Regions from separate parts of the Rossellomorea sp. GCM10028870 genome, predicted to be linked through region 2. Evidence: riboswitches for the same ligand, from Rfam matches in the RefSeq annotation. Region 2 holds a riboswitch; the other holds the start of a gene.
The links. A riboswitch is a leader RNA that binds a small molecule or an ion and turns the genes downstream of it on or off. The one in region 2 is predicted to bind S-adenosylmethionine.

Region 1: another riboswitch for S-adenosylmethionine. It lies ahead of ACFQWC_RS14985 (homoserine dehydrogenase); the one in region 2 lies ahead of ACFQWC_RS06885 (methionine biosynthesis PLP-dependent protein).

The regions. Positions count from the first base shown of each region.
Region 1 is NZ_JBHTGN010000003.1:202,620-210,491, reverse strand. Features, by position in the region: gene ACFQWC_RS15000 (helix-turn-helix domain-containing protein) at 187-1,416, shown strand; gene ACFQWC_RS14995 (hypothetical protein) at 1,460-1,720, shown strand; gene ACFQWC_RS14990 (DUF2254 domain-containing protein) at 1,765-3,150, opposite strand; SAM riboswitch class I at 3,411-3,520, shown strand; gene ACFQWC_RS14985 (homoserine dehydrogenase) at 3,681-4,928, shown strand; gene ACFQWC_RS14980 (aspartate kinase) at 5,102-6,298, shown strand; gene ACFQWC_RS14975 (L,D-transpeptidase family protein) at 6,376-6,870, opposite strand; gene ACFQWC_RS14970 (spore coat protein) at 6,994-7,626, opposite strand; gene ACFQWC_RS14965 (LysE family transporter) at 7,773-7,872, shown strand, end outside.
Region 2 is NZ_JBHTGN010000001.1:1,310,407-1,318,278, forward strand. Features, by position in the region: gene metH (methionine synthase) at 1-2,384, opposite strand, end outside; gene ACFQWC_RS06875 (bifunctional homocysteine S-methyltransferase/methylenetetrahydrofolate reductase) at 2,365-4,215, opposite strand; gene metC (cystathionine beta-lyase) at 4,231-5,415, opposite strand; gene ACFQWC_RS06885 (methionine biosynthesis PLP-dependent protein) at 5,408-6,529, opposite strand; SAM riboswitch class I at 6,625-6,734, opposite strand; gene ACFQWC_RS06890 (tryptophan--tRNA ligase) at 6,954-7,872, opposite strand, start outside.

The DNA of each region.
Region 1 (7,872 bases), on a different contig from region 2:
AAAAAAGAACTGGGTAAATAGTTTTGTTTGAGACTTCGGAAAACCTGCTGAAAACCCCAATTTTTTCATGATCACTTACTAGTATAATAGAAGTAGAACCTATATTAAAATAAAAATCAAAAGCGTTGGAACTGTTGTTTGGATGAAATGAACCAACTTATACTACGTCACCCTGGAGGTTAAATCATGCATATTGGTACATTTATAAAGTATTATAGGATATTTAAGGGGATGACCCAAAAGCAGGTGGGCGATGGAATCTGTACACCTGGCCATATCAGTAAAATTGAAAGCGGACACTTACAGATTACGAAAGATAAGATCGAATTATTCAATCAAAGGTTAAATATTAACGTCGAGAAAGAGTTAAAGGCGTATAAAAAATTACGATTAGATTTAGAATTGTGGCATGATGTCATGATCAAGCAGGTAAATGGAAAGATCGAATTATTGAAGGAGACCATCGAACAAAATCCATTAATCAAAATTGAAACATTGAATGGCACCTTTAAGCTACTGAAAGCAAGGTACTTTATTATGAAAGGGGAGATAAAAGAAGCTGCATTCTATTTAAGTCAGTTTTCTAATAAACGTCTTTCCTTCCATATGTTCGATTATGATTTCCAGTTATACTATCATATAAAAGGCATGTATGAGCTTGCAAAAGGAAATCCGCAAACAGCCATAAAGTATTTGGAGAAAATAGATCGAGATATTTATTCCAATCCTGAATCCTATTATCATATGTCAGTTGGCTATCATGATCTTGGTCAGCATGACAAGTCCCTGCGTTATAGTCAGCTGGCTCTGAATTATTTCAAAGAAACGTTTAATTTTACTAGGTGCCTGGATGCTTCTACGATTCAGTTGGTAGCGGAAGGCAGAAGTGAAGGAAAGAATCTGGCCTCGTTGGTAGAGAAATATGACGAGTTGATCCAACATTGTGATAATCTGCATGATCATAGAAGAAAAGCCGTTCTTCACCTGAATTTAGGGAATCTTTATCGAGAAGTAATGGATGATAGAAAGGCAAGAGATGCATTTCACATAGCATATGGATTATTGAGACATGAGTCCTATAAAGAAATGTATGGAAACAGCCTTTTTGGCTATATTGATAGTTCCATGAATGTGGACGGTTCCGTAAATAAAGAAAAATATGCAAGTTTAATAGAAGAGGGTCAGGCATCTGTAAAAGATATGGAAAACCCCTACATGGAAACTTTCTTTACGATGCTTGAGGTCAGGGTTCAAGAGGGAGAGGAAGCATATTATCAATATGTAGAGAATGTCATCATCCCTCTATTGAAGGAAAAAGGGCAATACGCTGAGTGCAACTATTACATTCAAAAACTCTACATTCATAATCGAATGAGTGGGAGAGAGGCAAAAGGAAAAGTATGCGTTTTAAGCTAACGGTTAAATGACATGAACAATTACACAGTAAAGGAGAGGTTCGATGGAAAACCCGGATCGTTTAATATCATCATTTGATGAGGTGACATTAAGTGATTATAAAATGCCCATCATCTGTATTTATTCCAACCCGCAAGATTATCAAGGTATGTTTGTAGCAAGACTATTTGACGTGAATCAACCGACGCATTATATTTTGATGAGACCCAGTTTAGAAGCGGTCAGAAGTGAAATTCCGGAACGATTCTCTTTGGTTCCGAAAGCCCAAGGAGAAGATTCGAACATAGTTGAAACGTGGATTTAGTGTATAAAAAAGCTTCATTTCTCATGGGGAGAAATGAAGCTCTTTTATACATTTTTATTTGCGGAAGGATAGAATTTCTTTTCTATTTCTTTATATTCGTCAAGCTCTTGGGTAAAACGTGCCAGTTTATGAACTTCCTGCAGAAGAAACGTTTTATCCAATTCATAAATCACTTCTTTTTCAATATGATCAATGGTATTACAGGCGAATTCCCATATGGCTTTGTGCTTAGAGGGGTCAATGGACTCTGCAATAAGAGCGAGTGCCCGAACGATGTCAGTAATGATGAGATGATTTTCTTTTGCATAATGCCTGATATAGCCAAATCCCCGATATAGATAGTATTCAAATGCTTCTGTCTGGAGAATGACTCGTATTTTTCCTTCTTGATCGATTAAATACGGGGTGAAGGATAGGTGATCTTCAACTGTTATCATCAGATCGGCCATTTGATCAATCGTATTGGAGGCTGTTTTAGGATCATCATTTCCAAGGGATTTGATTGCTACTTCTGCAAGCTTATGAATTCCCATTTGCAGGTCTTGAATTTCCGTCTCCTTATGGCCCATTTCGATAAAGTCGAGATAGTGATTAGTAGAAATATCCTTGGTTTCAGGTCCCCAAATGCTCACCAATTCATTCCCCGCCAAAACATAATCCCCGACTTTATAGTGGAGCTGTATGACAAGTTGATCATTTTTTGCCGCTTCAATCATTCCATGAAAATCAATCAACTGTATATATCCCGACTCTCTTGACTTCACATGAATGATATTCTCCTTATGGTGCTCCATTATATCGCCGGTGTTTCTAGTTCGGTGGGCTTCTAAGTCATGTTTCAGCGTTTGATTGATCATCACCTCAGAAACCTGCTTCATATTGTACGTGATATTGTGTACCTGCATCCAAGTAGACGCATGATTAATGAAAAAGATAAAAGTGACAGCAGTAAGGAATGCAAGTCCGATCGTCATGGTCGGGGCAGCAACAAACAATTCTTTCTTTGAATCTCCGATAAAAAGAAAGAGAAGCAGTACATATACAAAGCTGCCATTGAAAATTCCGAGGGCATGTTGCGTTTGTTTGTCCGAAATGAAATCAAGGAGCATCCTTGGCGAAAATTGACCACTGAACATCGTGAGTACAACAAGCAGTGAATTCAAGGTGAAAGCACTGAGCGTCAGGATGGCCCCGATGAGTGTGCTGACAAGCATGCGTGTAACAGATGCATCCATACTTAAAAAATCGAGTGTATACTGAGAAATGTCTGCATACAGATCTAAGTAGAGGGTGAGTGCTACAAGGAGTATGGAAAAACAAATATAAAAGAATGGCATATACCAAATGTTCAGTCGGATCTCACGCATTCGTTGCCGTTTTGACATGAGCAGATATTTTCTGATGGATAAGGGAAGCACTTTTTTCAGCATAATAGATTCGGTTCCTTTCAAATAAAGGGATATGGATTAGTTTTCCCTGCCAGATCATGTTAAAACGTCTCTCTGCAAATTAGATTTATAGGCTCGTAGATGGAGTCGAATCTCAAGTAAACCAATAGGAATTACCCTACCCATTGACATTAGAAAGAATTTTTTAAAAATACCAAAAATGGTATTGACGAAGGAATGAATCCCCTATATAATCCAATTCATACTCAAATAGCAAGTAATACCAAAACGAAACGATATATCTCTTATCAAGAGCGGCGGAGGGATAGGCCCGATGAAGCCCGGCAACCTACAGGATCAGACTGTAAAGGTGCCAATTCCTACAGATCTATACGGATCTGGAAGATAAGGGGAGGAGCATGATTATTTAGCCCTCTTCTTAAAAAGAAGAGGGCTTTTCTGTATACCCTCTTTCTTTCCCACATTGCTATCTTCGTCTCTCAGGGTGGATCTTCAAAGGAATGAATCAAGCAAGTGAAAAATTGAAAAAAAGATACTTAGGAGGCTGAAGCATGTCAACGATAAATGTGGCACTTCTGGGGTTTGGAACAGTCGGGCAAGGAGTCTGTGAAGCCATTGATACCCATCAGGAAAGAATAAGGGAAGTCCTCGGTAAAGAGGTAAAGGTAAGGGCCATCCTTATTAAGGATCCTGTTAAACAACGAAACATTGATTCGTCCATTAAGGTCACAACGGATTTTCAAGAAATTCTGGATATCCCGGATCTTCATGTGATCTTTGAAGCAATCGTAGGTGAAGAACCGGGTCATACGTATTTAACCAAAGCCATCGAGAAGGGAATTCATATTGTCACAGCAAATAAAGCCATGTTTGCTAAATATGGTCCGGATCTATTGGAAAAGGCGAGAAATAATGGGGTAACCATAGGTTTCGAAGCGACGACAGCGGGGGGGATTCCCGTGATCGGCAGTATCAGGCAGCTTCTTAAGGTGAATGAGATTGAACGGGTTCAAGGAATTCTGAATGGGACGTCCAATTTCATCTTATCGCAAATGAGAAAACGTGGAATCTCCTTTGAGACAGCGTTAAAGCAATCCCAGGAGAAGGGGTATGCTGAAGCTGATCCGACCAGTGATATTGAAGGCTATGATGCTTTCTATAAACTTCTCATTTTAAGTCAAACGGCATTTGGCAAGCAGCCGGACTGGAAGGATATCAGACGAAAAGGAATATCACACCTGACTGCAGAATGGCTTCAAGCAGCGGAATCATTTCGATTGCGATTTAAGCATGTAGGTTCCCTTGAACGGGATTCTTCAAATCATATCACGGGTGAAGTCGAACCAATCCTTGTCCATGACACCCATCCGTTTTACGGTGTGGAGGATGTGGAAAATGCCATCTCGCTAAAGGGCAGCCTTGTAGGCAGGATCACCCTGCTGGGTCCCGGGGCCGGTAAATTACCTACCGGAAGCGCCATGGTAGAGGATTTTCTTTCATTGATAGAACGGAAGTATACGGACTCTGCCCAAAGCACAGTGAGCACCGGGGAAGTTCATCAAGAGAGCAGCCACCAATGGGTTCTGAGGATCCGTGAAAATGAAGATTATCAAAGCTGGATCCCATCGTTTACATTAAAGGATCGCATTCAGCTGGACGATTACTTGTATGTTTTTGTTGAAGGTAGCAAAGACACACTTCAAACTCTTCTAAGGACACATGACGATATTCAAGCCGTTTCTATTCTAAAAGAAATTCCGTTGGAAAATGAGGTGAAAACTGGCGTCGCCGTTTCATAAAAAAAGTATTAACCAAGTATCATATCGATCGTTGTTTAAAGGAAATGTTTATCACGATGTTGATTGGAGCGGCAGATGCTTGACTCCCGAGGGAAGCGAGCACCAGGAGCGGAAAGCAGCCATTAGTGAAAAATAGCTTCAAAAAAAGGTCTGATAGAAAGTAGGGGGATCACTTGAGTATTATTGTTCAAAAGTTTGGTGGAACCTCTGTTGGTTCTACAGATCGAATCAAACGGATGGTCTTCAATGTCTTGAAAGAAAAAGAAAAGGGGCATGACGTTGTCGTAGTGGTTTCAGCTATGAATAAAACGACTGATACCCTCGTGAAATTGGCAGGGGAACTTTCCACAGAGCCAAGCAAGAGAGAAATGGATATGCTCTTAAGCACTGGGGAGCAGGTGACGATTGCCCTTTTGACGATGGCCCTCGAACATCAAGGAGTAGAAGCAGTGTCGCTGACAGGCAGGCAGGCGGGGATCCGAACCGACGGAGTATTCGGAAATGCGAAGATTACCTCAATCGATACGCATCGGATCAAATCGGAGTTATCAGACGGACGAATCGTCGTAGTAGCCGGCTTTCAAGGGATTACGAAAGGAGGAGAGGTGACCACATTAGGGAGGGGCGGTTCGGATACGACGGCAGCTGCTCTTGCATCGGCGTTAAAAGCCGTCAGATGTGATATCTATACAGATGTGGATGGTGTGTATACATCGGATCCCCGGGTCGTTCCCCGGGCATCGAAAATTGATACCCTCTCCTATGAGGAGATGCTGCGCTTAGCCACCATGGGAGCGGGTGTCCTGCATCCAAGAGCCATCAAACATGCGAGGGAACATCACGTGCCGCTTGTTGTTTGTTCCAGTTTGAATGAGGGGCGTGGAACCTTGATCAGTGGGAAAACTCATAGAAATGCTTCAATAGTCGGAGTGGCCCATCAGGAAGACATCTCTGTTCTCACAATATTTGATTGCCAGGGAGGAGAGTCATTGATTCTTTATGATCTCGATTCACACCATATCGAGACAGAAATAGTAAAGTACGGGGAAAACCTTGTCCTCATCGTTAAAGAACAGGATTTTCAAGCAGTAAAGAGAATCGTCGAACAATATAATCAGGCCTACTCCCATATAGAACAAAGAGAAGATCTATCTAAAGTATCTGTGATTGGACGCATCAACTCATCCCATGAGGTGAAAGAGAAGGTTACCAACGTTTTTCATGACTACCATATTTCAAAGGTGTCTATATGGGAATCTTCAGTAGGATTAAGTGCTCTTGTGGAAAAAAGGGATGTGGAAAAGGCGGCCAGAGTCCTTCATATGCACTTTGGACTGGATTATATAGAAACAAAGAGAGCTGTCTTATAAAGGAAAGAGTGGTGATGCCATCTGACTGTCACCACTTCCCAAATGGAGAAGTGTATAGGCATCCCTATACACTTCTTCTATGGACTGATCAACACAGGTGTACCGATCGGAATGAGGCCTGCCAACTCCTCAACGTCTTTATTATACATGCGTATACACCCTCTGGACACGGCATTCCCAATGGAACTGGGGTCATTTGTCCCATGGATCCCATAACTCTCTTTTGATAAACTCATCCACATCGTTCCAAAGGGGCCACCGGGATTCGGTGCTTTATTAATGATGATGAATTCCCCAATTGGGGTTTCGAAGAGTACTCTACCCACTGCAATGGGGTACTGCTTGATTTGGATGCCGTCTTTGAATAAACGCAGCCAGCGGTTGTTAACAGAGACTTGAATACGGTAGGGATTCGCAGTAGCGTCAGGAATCCCCGGTATGGTGATCGTTTGTCCGGGATAAATATTATCTGGGTCAATACCTGGGTTAGCATTAAGGATGACGGCCAAGGGAGTCCGGTAGTCCCTTGATATCTGACTAAGTGTTTCTCCTGTCTTTACTGTGTGTACCAACTCAAACACCTCCCAATTTCACTTTCTTTCTTAGTCTATGTACATGTGAAAAAGTCGGTTCATCAGACGAGCCGGGACATAAAAAAGCCTGCATCCAAAGAAGGCGCAGGCGTAAATAGCAGCTTATTGAGGGGGGGTCTGCTGTGGAACTGTCGTATAGCTTTGCAGCATAAGCGTCATATCCTGTTCATTTAGCTGAGGAACCTGATAATAGCCATGCTTGTTTTGATAGAGGAAAATCTCATAACTCATTTCAATGAAGTTCGGTACACTGTCTGCCACAACGCGGCGTAATACGGGATTTGTCATTTCAAGAGCCGTCATGGCAAGCAGGGTGGCCAGAGATTTCGTTTGTCCAAGCATATAAGCAGACAAGCCTTTATCTGAAAGCTCATTGACGGATTGGTTTGGTTTTTTGGGTGTTCCTGGTTTTACCCCATAAGTAGTGGCGTGGGATTGGGTCATTTTGTATTGTTGGGTTGGTACAGCAGGGTCATGCCCTGTAGAAAAGCTTCCCACAATCGTATTATACATAGTCGTCACGAAAGTTGACTGCCTCTTTAGAATATCCTTAAGTTCAGGATCCTGGATGTGTTGATCATACATTTGATACTGATCCAGCATGCTGATGATCCCGGCAATAATTTCGTGGGCATCAAATAGTTCATGGCCACCATGATCTTTACTTTGGTTATTCATCATATTGGGTGGCATTTGAGTTCCCGGTTGAGGCGGCATATTAGGTTGATTTTGCATGAGTGTTTTCCTCCTATTTAAGTGACATCGTTGATTAGAATAACCACATATTTGTCAATTATGTATTTCTTCACCCCAGAATGGTTTAATACTCACCGGCCTGTCCGAATACAATAGGAAGAAGTCATTTTGAAGGTGGTCTTAGAATGAGTATATTTCTGAGTTATATCGTTTTGGGATTATCTCTGTCTGCACCCATGGGACCGATTAATGCCGCTCAATTGGACAAGGGGATTCGCTTCGGGT
Region 2 (7,872 bases):
GGAACTGAAATATCAGACTGTTTTAAATCTTGAGCAGTAATGACCATTTGTTGGGCAGACTTCACAAGGAGCCCGGACAAACCTACGATATCCGGCTTTTCTTCCCGTATAACTTCTATCAGTTCCTGAGGGGTCACTTTAATGCCTAAATCAATCACTTTATATCCATTATTACTGAGAATAATATCAACGAGATTCTTACCGATATCATGAACATCCCCCTTAACCGTAGCTAAGATCACTTTGCCTTTCGAAGATGAACTTTCCGTTTGTTCCATATGTGGTTCCAAATGAGCAACGGATGCTTTCATGACTTCGGCACTCTGTAATACCTCCGCTACAATCAGCTGGTTATCATTAAATAATCTTCCGACTTCACTCATTCCGGCCATAAGGGGGCCATTGATGATATCCAGGGGAGCATCATATTTCTCCAAGGCGATATTTAAATCGGCAATCAGTCCCTCCTTCGTCCCTTCCACCACATAATGAGCCAGTCTCTCCTCTAGATTCATAGTATTGACGGGTACCTTTACTTCTTTCTTTTTCCCTCTATAAAATGCTGTAAATTCAGCCAGGGTTTCATCCGTCGTTTCAAATAAGAGTTTCTCCGCCATTCGAACTTCTTCTTCAGGAATAGAGGCAAAGCGCTCTAGTTTTTCCGTATTGACTATGGCATAATCAAGGCCCGCTTTTGTACAGTGATAAAGATACACAGCATTGAGGACTTCTCTTCCGACAGGAGGCAGTCCAAAAGAAACATTACTAACCCCTAAGATATGAGGGCATTCAGGTAAGGCTTCCTTAATCCGTCTTATCCCTTCAACGGTGGCATTGGCTGAACCGATATATTGCTGATCCCCTGTTCCCACAGGGAATACGAGAGGGTCAAAGATGATGTCTTCTGAGGCAACCCCATATTTCTCTGTTAACAGTTTATGTGAACGAAGGGCAATGTCTACCTTACGTGCGACTGATACACCCATTCCTTTTTCATCAATCGTCCCTACTACAACCGCCGCTCCGTATTCCTTCATCAGCTTTGTAATCTTCTCAAACCGCTCCTCTCCGTCTTCAAGATTAATCGAGTTAATGATTACTTTCCCTTGAGAATATTTTAAAGCGGTCTCTAGCACTTTCTCATCCGTTGAATCAATGACAAGTGGAACTTTTACTTTTTTCACAACCTCCTGGATAAATACATTCATATCATCTACTTCTTCACGATCGGGATCTGCAAGGCAGATATCGATCACCTGAGCTCCATTTTTCACTTGTGCTCTCGCAATCTCTGACGCTTCTTCTATCTTATTTTCTGCAATCAATCGTTTAAATTTACGTGAACCGATGACATTCGTCCGCTCTCCGACCAGAATCGGTCTTCTGTCTGCATCCTCATAGACGAACGCTTCAATTCCCGACACCGCATGAGGGTGAGACTCATTGGGTTTACGAGGAGGTAATCCCTTTACCACATTTGAAAGGGCACGAATATGCTCCGGTGTCGTTCCACAGCACCCTCCAACAAGATTCACCCAGCCTTTCTCAGCAAAACCTTTCATCTTTATACTGAGTGAATCAGCCGTCTCATTGTAATTTCCTTCTTCATCAGGAAGTCCTGCATTCGGATAACAGCTTACATAGGTAGTGGCTAAGCTTGATAAGGAACGGATATGGTCACGCATAAATTCAGGTCCTGTTGCGCAGTTTAGACCAACTACCAAAGGGTTTAAATGTTCAAGGGATAAATAAAATGCTTCGATGTTCTGGCCGGCGAGTGTAGTGCCCATAGGCTCAATGGTTCCGGATAACAAAATGGGGATCACTTTCCCTCTTGATTCAAAAGCAGTTCGAATTCCGAGGTTTGCTGCTTTTACATTTAACGCATCCTGACTCGTTTCAAGTAACAGGACATCGACTCCTCCATCGAGAAGACCTTCTGCTTGAACCCGGTAGTTGTCTACTAAGTCATCGAAGCTTACCCCTCCTGTAACAGATAAGGTTTTGGTAGTGGGACCGAGAGATCCTGCAACAAACCTGGGCCACTCGGAAGTTGAGACATCTTCTACTGCTTTTTTGGCGATTTCAGCTGCTACTTTATTGATTTCGTATGCTTTAGATCCTATATCATATTCGTCCAACACAATGGGGGTTGCCCCAAACGTATTCGTTTCAATCACATCAGCCCCTGCTTTCAAATATTCCAGGTGAATCTGATAGATGACCTCCGGCGCTGTTAAAACCAGATTTTCATTACATCCTTCAAGCTCTTCTCCACCAAAATCCTCTGGGGATAAATTCGCTTGTTGAAGCATCGTTCCCATTGCTCCATCGAGTACGAGTATTTTTTTCCTAAGCTGTTCTTCAAACAAAGTGATGGCCATAGGGAACCTCTCTTTCTGTGCTGGTTTTCTCTTGTATATGATGAATCAGTTCAATGCTCATATCGTACCTGACAAAAGGCGTGATAAGATAAATCCCATTAAAAAGATCTATTGCTGTATCAAGTAAGTCTTTTGCAATATCCATTCCAACTGCTCTTGCAACTACAGGATCACTTCCCGCTTCCTTCATTCTTTTTCTTGTTTCTTCTGGAACATTGATTCCCGGTACTTCATGATGGAGAAACTCAGCATTTCTCGAACTGATTAATGGCATGATTCCGATAAAGATCGGAACATCTAAATGCTTCGTAGCTTCATGTACTTGAATCAGCTGTTCTTTCCCAAAGATCGGTTGAGAAATGAAATAGTCAGCTCCGGCTTTCTTTTTCTTTTCAAGCCTTTTTACAGAAGCGTCTAAATGACGGAAATTTGGATTAAAGGCCGCTCCTACTGAAAATTGAGTACGTTCCCGGAGTGACTTACCGGAAAAGGATATCCCCTCATTGTTTTGTTTGATGAGTTCAATAAGTTCAAGGGAAGATAAATCATAAACGGATGCTGCCCCAGGAAAGTCTCCAATCTTCGCCGGGTCACCCGTAATCGCTAAAATATTGTGAATGCCCAACGTGTGCAATCCCATAAGATGGGATTGAAGTCCTATCAGGTTACGGTCCCTGCAAGTGATGTGAACTAAAGGTGTAAGATCAAATTTGGACCTGACCAGACTCCCAATGGCGTCATTACTAATACGAGGAGATGCTAACGGATTATCAGCAAGCGTGAGTGCGTCAATTCCAGCTTTCTTTAATGCCTCAGCCCCTTGGAAGAACAGCTTTGTGTCGAGATGTTTAGGTGGATCGAGTTCAACAATGAGTGTTTTCTTTTCTCTTACATGCTCATGCAGCAAGTTTCCCCTGATTGAAGGTGATGATAACTGAACAACCTTTTTTGCTTTCACCACTTTCTCTTTAACAGGCTCACGGCTTTTTAATCTGCTTGCTACAGAACGAATGTGATCAGGTGTGGTTCCACAGCAGCCTCCAATGATTCTTGCACCTTGCAGTCGCAACTCATTGCTTATATCCCCAAAGTAATCAGGCTCAGCAGAGTAATAGAATCGACCTTCTTCATAGTTTGGCAGACTGGCGTTTGGATAGACGGAAAGAAATGCCCTTTTAGGTAATGGAACTTCCTCTAATGAGTTCACCATATGAAATGGCCCCATGCGGCAATTGATACCGACAACATCGGCCCCTAATAATTCTAATTGCTGAAGTGCGTCTTTTATCTCCATTCCATTTTGAAGAACTCCTGTTTCATGTAGAGAAACTTGAGCAATGACAGGAATGTCCGTTTCACGTTTGACAATGTTTAAAACCGTGGTTAATTCCTCGAAATCATAATAGGTCTCAAGCAAGATGCCATCTACACCTTCTAATAATAAACAGTAAAGCTGTTCCCGAAAGCTTCTTTTGATTTCTTCCAGCGACACATTTTGTTTAATGCCCCTGATTCCCCCGATGGTCCCCAGAATATAGGTGTTAACACCAGCGGCTTTTCTTGCTAGACGCACTGCAGCTGTATTTATTTCCTTAACCGAATCCTCCAATCCGTATCTGGAAAGCTTTTGATAATTGGCTCCATACGTATTGGTCTGAATGATATCTGCTCCTGCATCAATATACTCCTTATGGACTTTCAACACTTCATTTGGGTGGGAAAGATTCAATTCTTCAAAGCATCTGTCCACTCCATATGAATACAACAACGTTCCAATGGCCCCATCTGCAATCAAGATTCTCTCTTTCAGTGCTTCTAGCAACGGCTTCATGACATTCCCTCCTTTTTATAAATTTATAACGTTGTTTCGGTTGGTCTTTTGAATACTATCTAAACCTTTATGAAGATCGTTAATCAATTCATCCACGTTTTCAAGTCCTACTGATAATCGTAATAAACCATCAGTAATCCCTCTCCTTTCCCGTTCAGCTTTCGGCATAGAAGCATGTGACATCCTTGATGGATAGGATAGAATTGATTCAACAGCTCCTAAACTTACGGCGAATACGGGAATGTTTACATTTTGTATGAGTTGCTTCACTTCCTCTGCACCCTTTAACCGGAAGGAAAGAACCGCTCCAGGACCCTCTGCTTGTCGGACTTGAATTTCACGACCGGGATGATAGCTCAAGCCTGGATAATACACTTCTTCTACTTCCTTTCTCTTTTCTAAGAAGCTCGCAATCTTATAAGCGGATTCTGATGATTCCTTCAATCGTACATGCAGTGTTTTCAGCCCTCTTAAGAGCAACCAGCAATCCTGGACACCGAGGACCGCACCGAAAGAATTCTGCAAGAAAGCAAGCTTCCTGGCAATCTCTTCATTTCCCGTTACCGCGAGCCCCGCCAAGACGTCACTATGTCCGGCAAGAAACTTAGTGGCACTGTGAAGAACAACATCAACACCTAAGCTGATCGGTCTTTGCAGCAGGGGAGTCATGAAGGTATTATCCAGAAACGTTAAACATCCATTCGCCTTGGCAAGCTTCACGACTCCTTCAATATCGGTGATGTTCAGAAGCGGATTGGAAGGTGTCTCCATATAAATCACTTTCGTATTGTGTTTAATTGAACAAGCCACTTCATGAAGATCCTTCATGTTCACAAATGAATATTCAATCCCAAATTTAGTGAGGACCTCTGTAATCATTCTGTATGTCCCACCGTACACTTCTTCTGATACTAGAACGTGGTCGCCACTCGATAATAATAAAAAGCTTGTGGAGATTGCCGCCATCCCTGATGAAAAGGCAAAGCCTCTTACTCCACCTTCCAATTCCGCTATCGTTTCTTCAACAGTTTCCCTCGTCGGATTTCCCGAACGGCTGTAGTCATATGTTCCATATTGATCAAAATCCTGTTGGTGAAAGGTTGTAGCATGATGTAACGGTGTAGAGACCGCTCCTGTTTCTTTATCAAATCCGTGAGAATGAATGAGTGACGTCTGAAGTGAAAATGGTTTTTTACTCATACGTAAGCACCTCTTTTTCCAATTGTTGAAATACATTCTCCAGGTCTTCAATCAGGTCATCAATAAATTCAATTCCTACAGAGAACCGCAGGAGCCTGTTGCAGATACCCAACCTATTTCTTTCTTCTTCGGGAATGTCTGCATGTGTTTGGGTTGCGGGGTAGGTGATAAAGCTTTCAACCCCTCCTAAACTTTCAGCAAACGTAATAACTTTTAAGTGTTTGAGAAAGGGATCCACCCATTCTTCCTTTGCGATTCGAAAGGAAAGCATGCCGCCTTTTCCCGGATATAAAACGTCCGTTACACATTCGTGCCCTTCAAGATATTTTGCTAGTTTTCTTGCGTTTTTTTCATGTTGAGCCATTCGGAGACTAAGGGTTTTCATCCCTCTTAATAAAAGCCAACAATCAAATGGTGAGAGAACCGCGCCGATGGAATTTTGAATGGTGCAGATTTTTCCCGCCAGCTCCTCTGTGTTTACAACCACAACACCTGCCAGCACGTCATTATGGCCCCCTAAGTATTTCGTGGCGCTGTGAATAACTATGTCTGCTCCTTCAGTGAGTGGCTTTTGAAGAACAGGTGTGTAGAAGGTATTATCGACAATTAAAAGCAACCCGTTACACTTTGCGATTCCAGCAACCTCAGAAATGCTTGCTTCATTCATTAATGGATTGGTTGGCGTTTCAAGAAAGATGGCCTTTGTTCTCTTAGAAATTTGTTCTTCTATGGAGCCGGCATCACTTGTATCGACGAAATGAAATTTGATACTATATTGTGCTTCATACTGTACGAACAAACGGTAGCTCCCGCCGTATAGGTCTTTCGAAACAATCAATTCATCCCCGCTGGAAAATAAGCTAAGGATTGCCTGAATCGCTGCCATCCCCGAGCTGAAGGCAAACCCTCTGTGCCCTTCTTCCAATTGAGTGAGGGTGTCTTCTAAGGTTGCGCGGGTTGGATTTCCTGTTCTTGTGTAATCATAGCCTGTCGATTGCCCAATCCCCTTATGTTCATAAGCAGTCGATAAATGAATGGGTAGGCTCACAGCACCCGTTGCAGGATCTTTCCGGTTTCCCGCCTGGACAAGCAAAGTATCAATATGTTTTTTCAATATTCTTCTCTCCTTTTCTTTCCCTGTAAACGAAAAGGGAAAAAACAAAAAAACCTTCTTAATGAAAATAAGAAGGTTTTGTACGTTCGTTCTCCCTCTTATCGTCCAAGTTGACATCAACTTGCTGGAATTAGCACCATACCTAAAACTGTGGCTGGTTGCTGAGGTGTCTTCGGGCCAGTCCCTCTACCTCTCTTGATAAGAAACTATATGATTTTGTGAAAAATAACTTTCCCATAACTTATAACAAAGAAGAACAAATGTCAATGAGAATTATGAATTATCCGAAAATGAAGCATACATAGTGACGCAACTTTTTGAGCCGTTTTTCGTCTGCTTCTATATTCTTGCAGAGGTCCGCACATTCCCTCCAATCAACTCCAGATGAATGGCTGAATTCAAAAAATAGAGCGATTCATTTTATTTAATGAAAGATACCCATTTTCCTTTTAATTTCTTTCATAAATGGAATCGTCTTTTCTCTTGCTTTATCGGCTCCTTCTTTTAAAATGGCATCCAGCCTCTTGGGGTTGGCTATTAGTTCTTCATATTTGGATCGAGGTTCCTCGATAAATGAATTCATGACTTGGAATAGCTCTTTTTTCGCTTCTCCCCACCCTATTCCGCCTTGAAATCTCCTTCTCATTTCTTCAACTTGATCGGATGTTGCAAATTCCTTATAAAGCGAAAATATGACGGACGATTCAGGATCCTTAGGCTCCTCAGGGGGTGAAGAATCTGTTTTGATTTTATTGATTAGTTTTTGAAGCTTTTTTGATTCTTCAAATAATGGGATGGTATTGTTATAGCTTTTACTCATTTTTCGTCCATCAAGTCCCGGTAGAACAGATGTTTCTTCCTGTATCACATAATCGGGAAGAACAAATGTTTCGCCATATTGCTTATTAAAGTTTTCTGCAATGTCCCTTGCAATTTCGACATGCTGAATTTGATCTTTACCGACAGGAACCAGTTCCGTTTGGAATAGAAGGATATCCGCCGCCATCAATATCGGGTAGGTGAATAAGCCCATGTTGACCCCTGCATCTACTTCTCTGCCCCTTTTTTGATTATCTTCAACTATTGATTTATATGCATGGGCCCGGTTCATTAATCCTTTCGGTGCAAAGCAAGCGAGGATCCAGCTTAATTCAAAAATCTCAGGTACATCAGATTGACGGTAAAAAATCGCTCGATCAGGATCCAACCCTAATGCTAACCAAGCTGCCGCCACTCCATAAGATAGTTCTTTCATTTCATGCTGATCATGTATCTTCGTTAACCCATGATAATCCGCAACAAAATAAGCGGTGTTGTAGGATTGATTCTCTGCCAATCGTAAT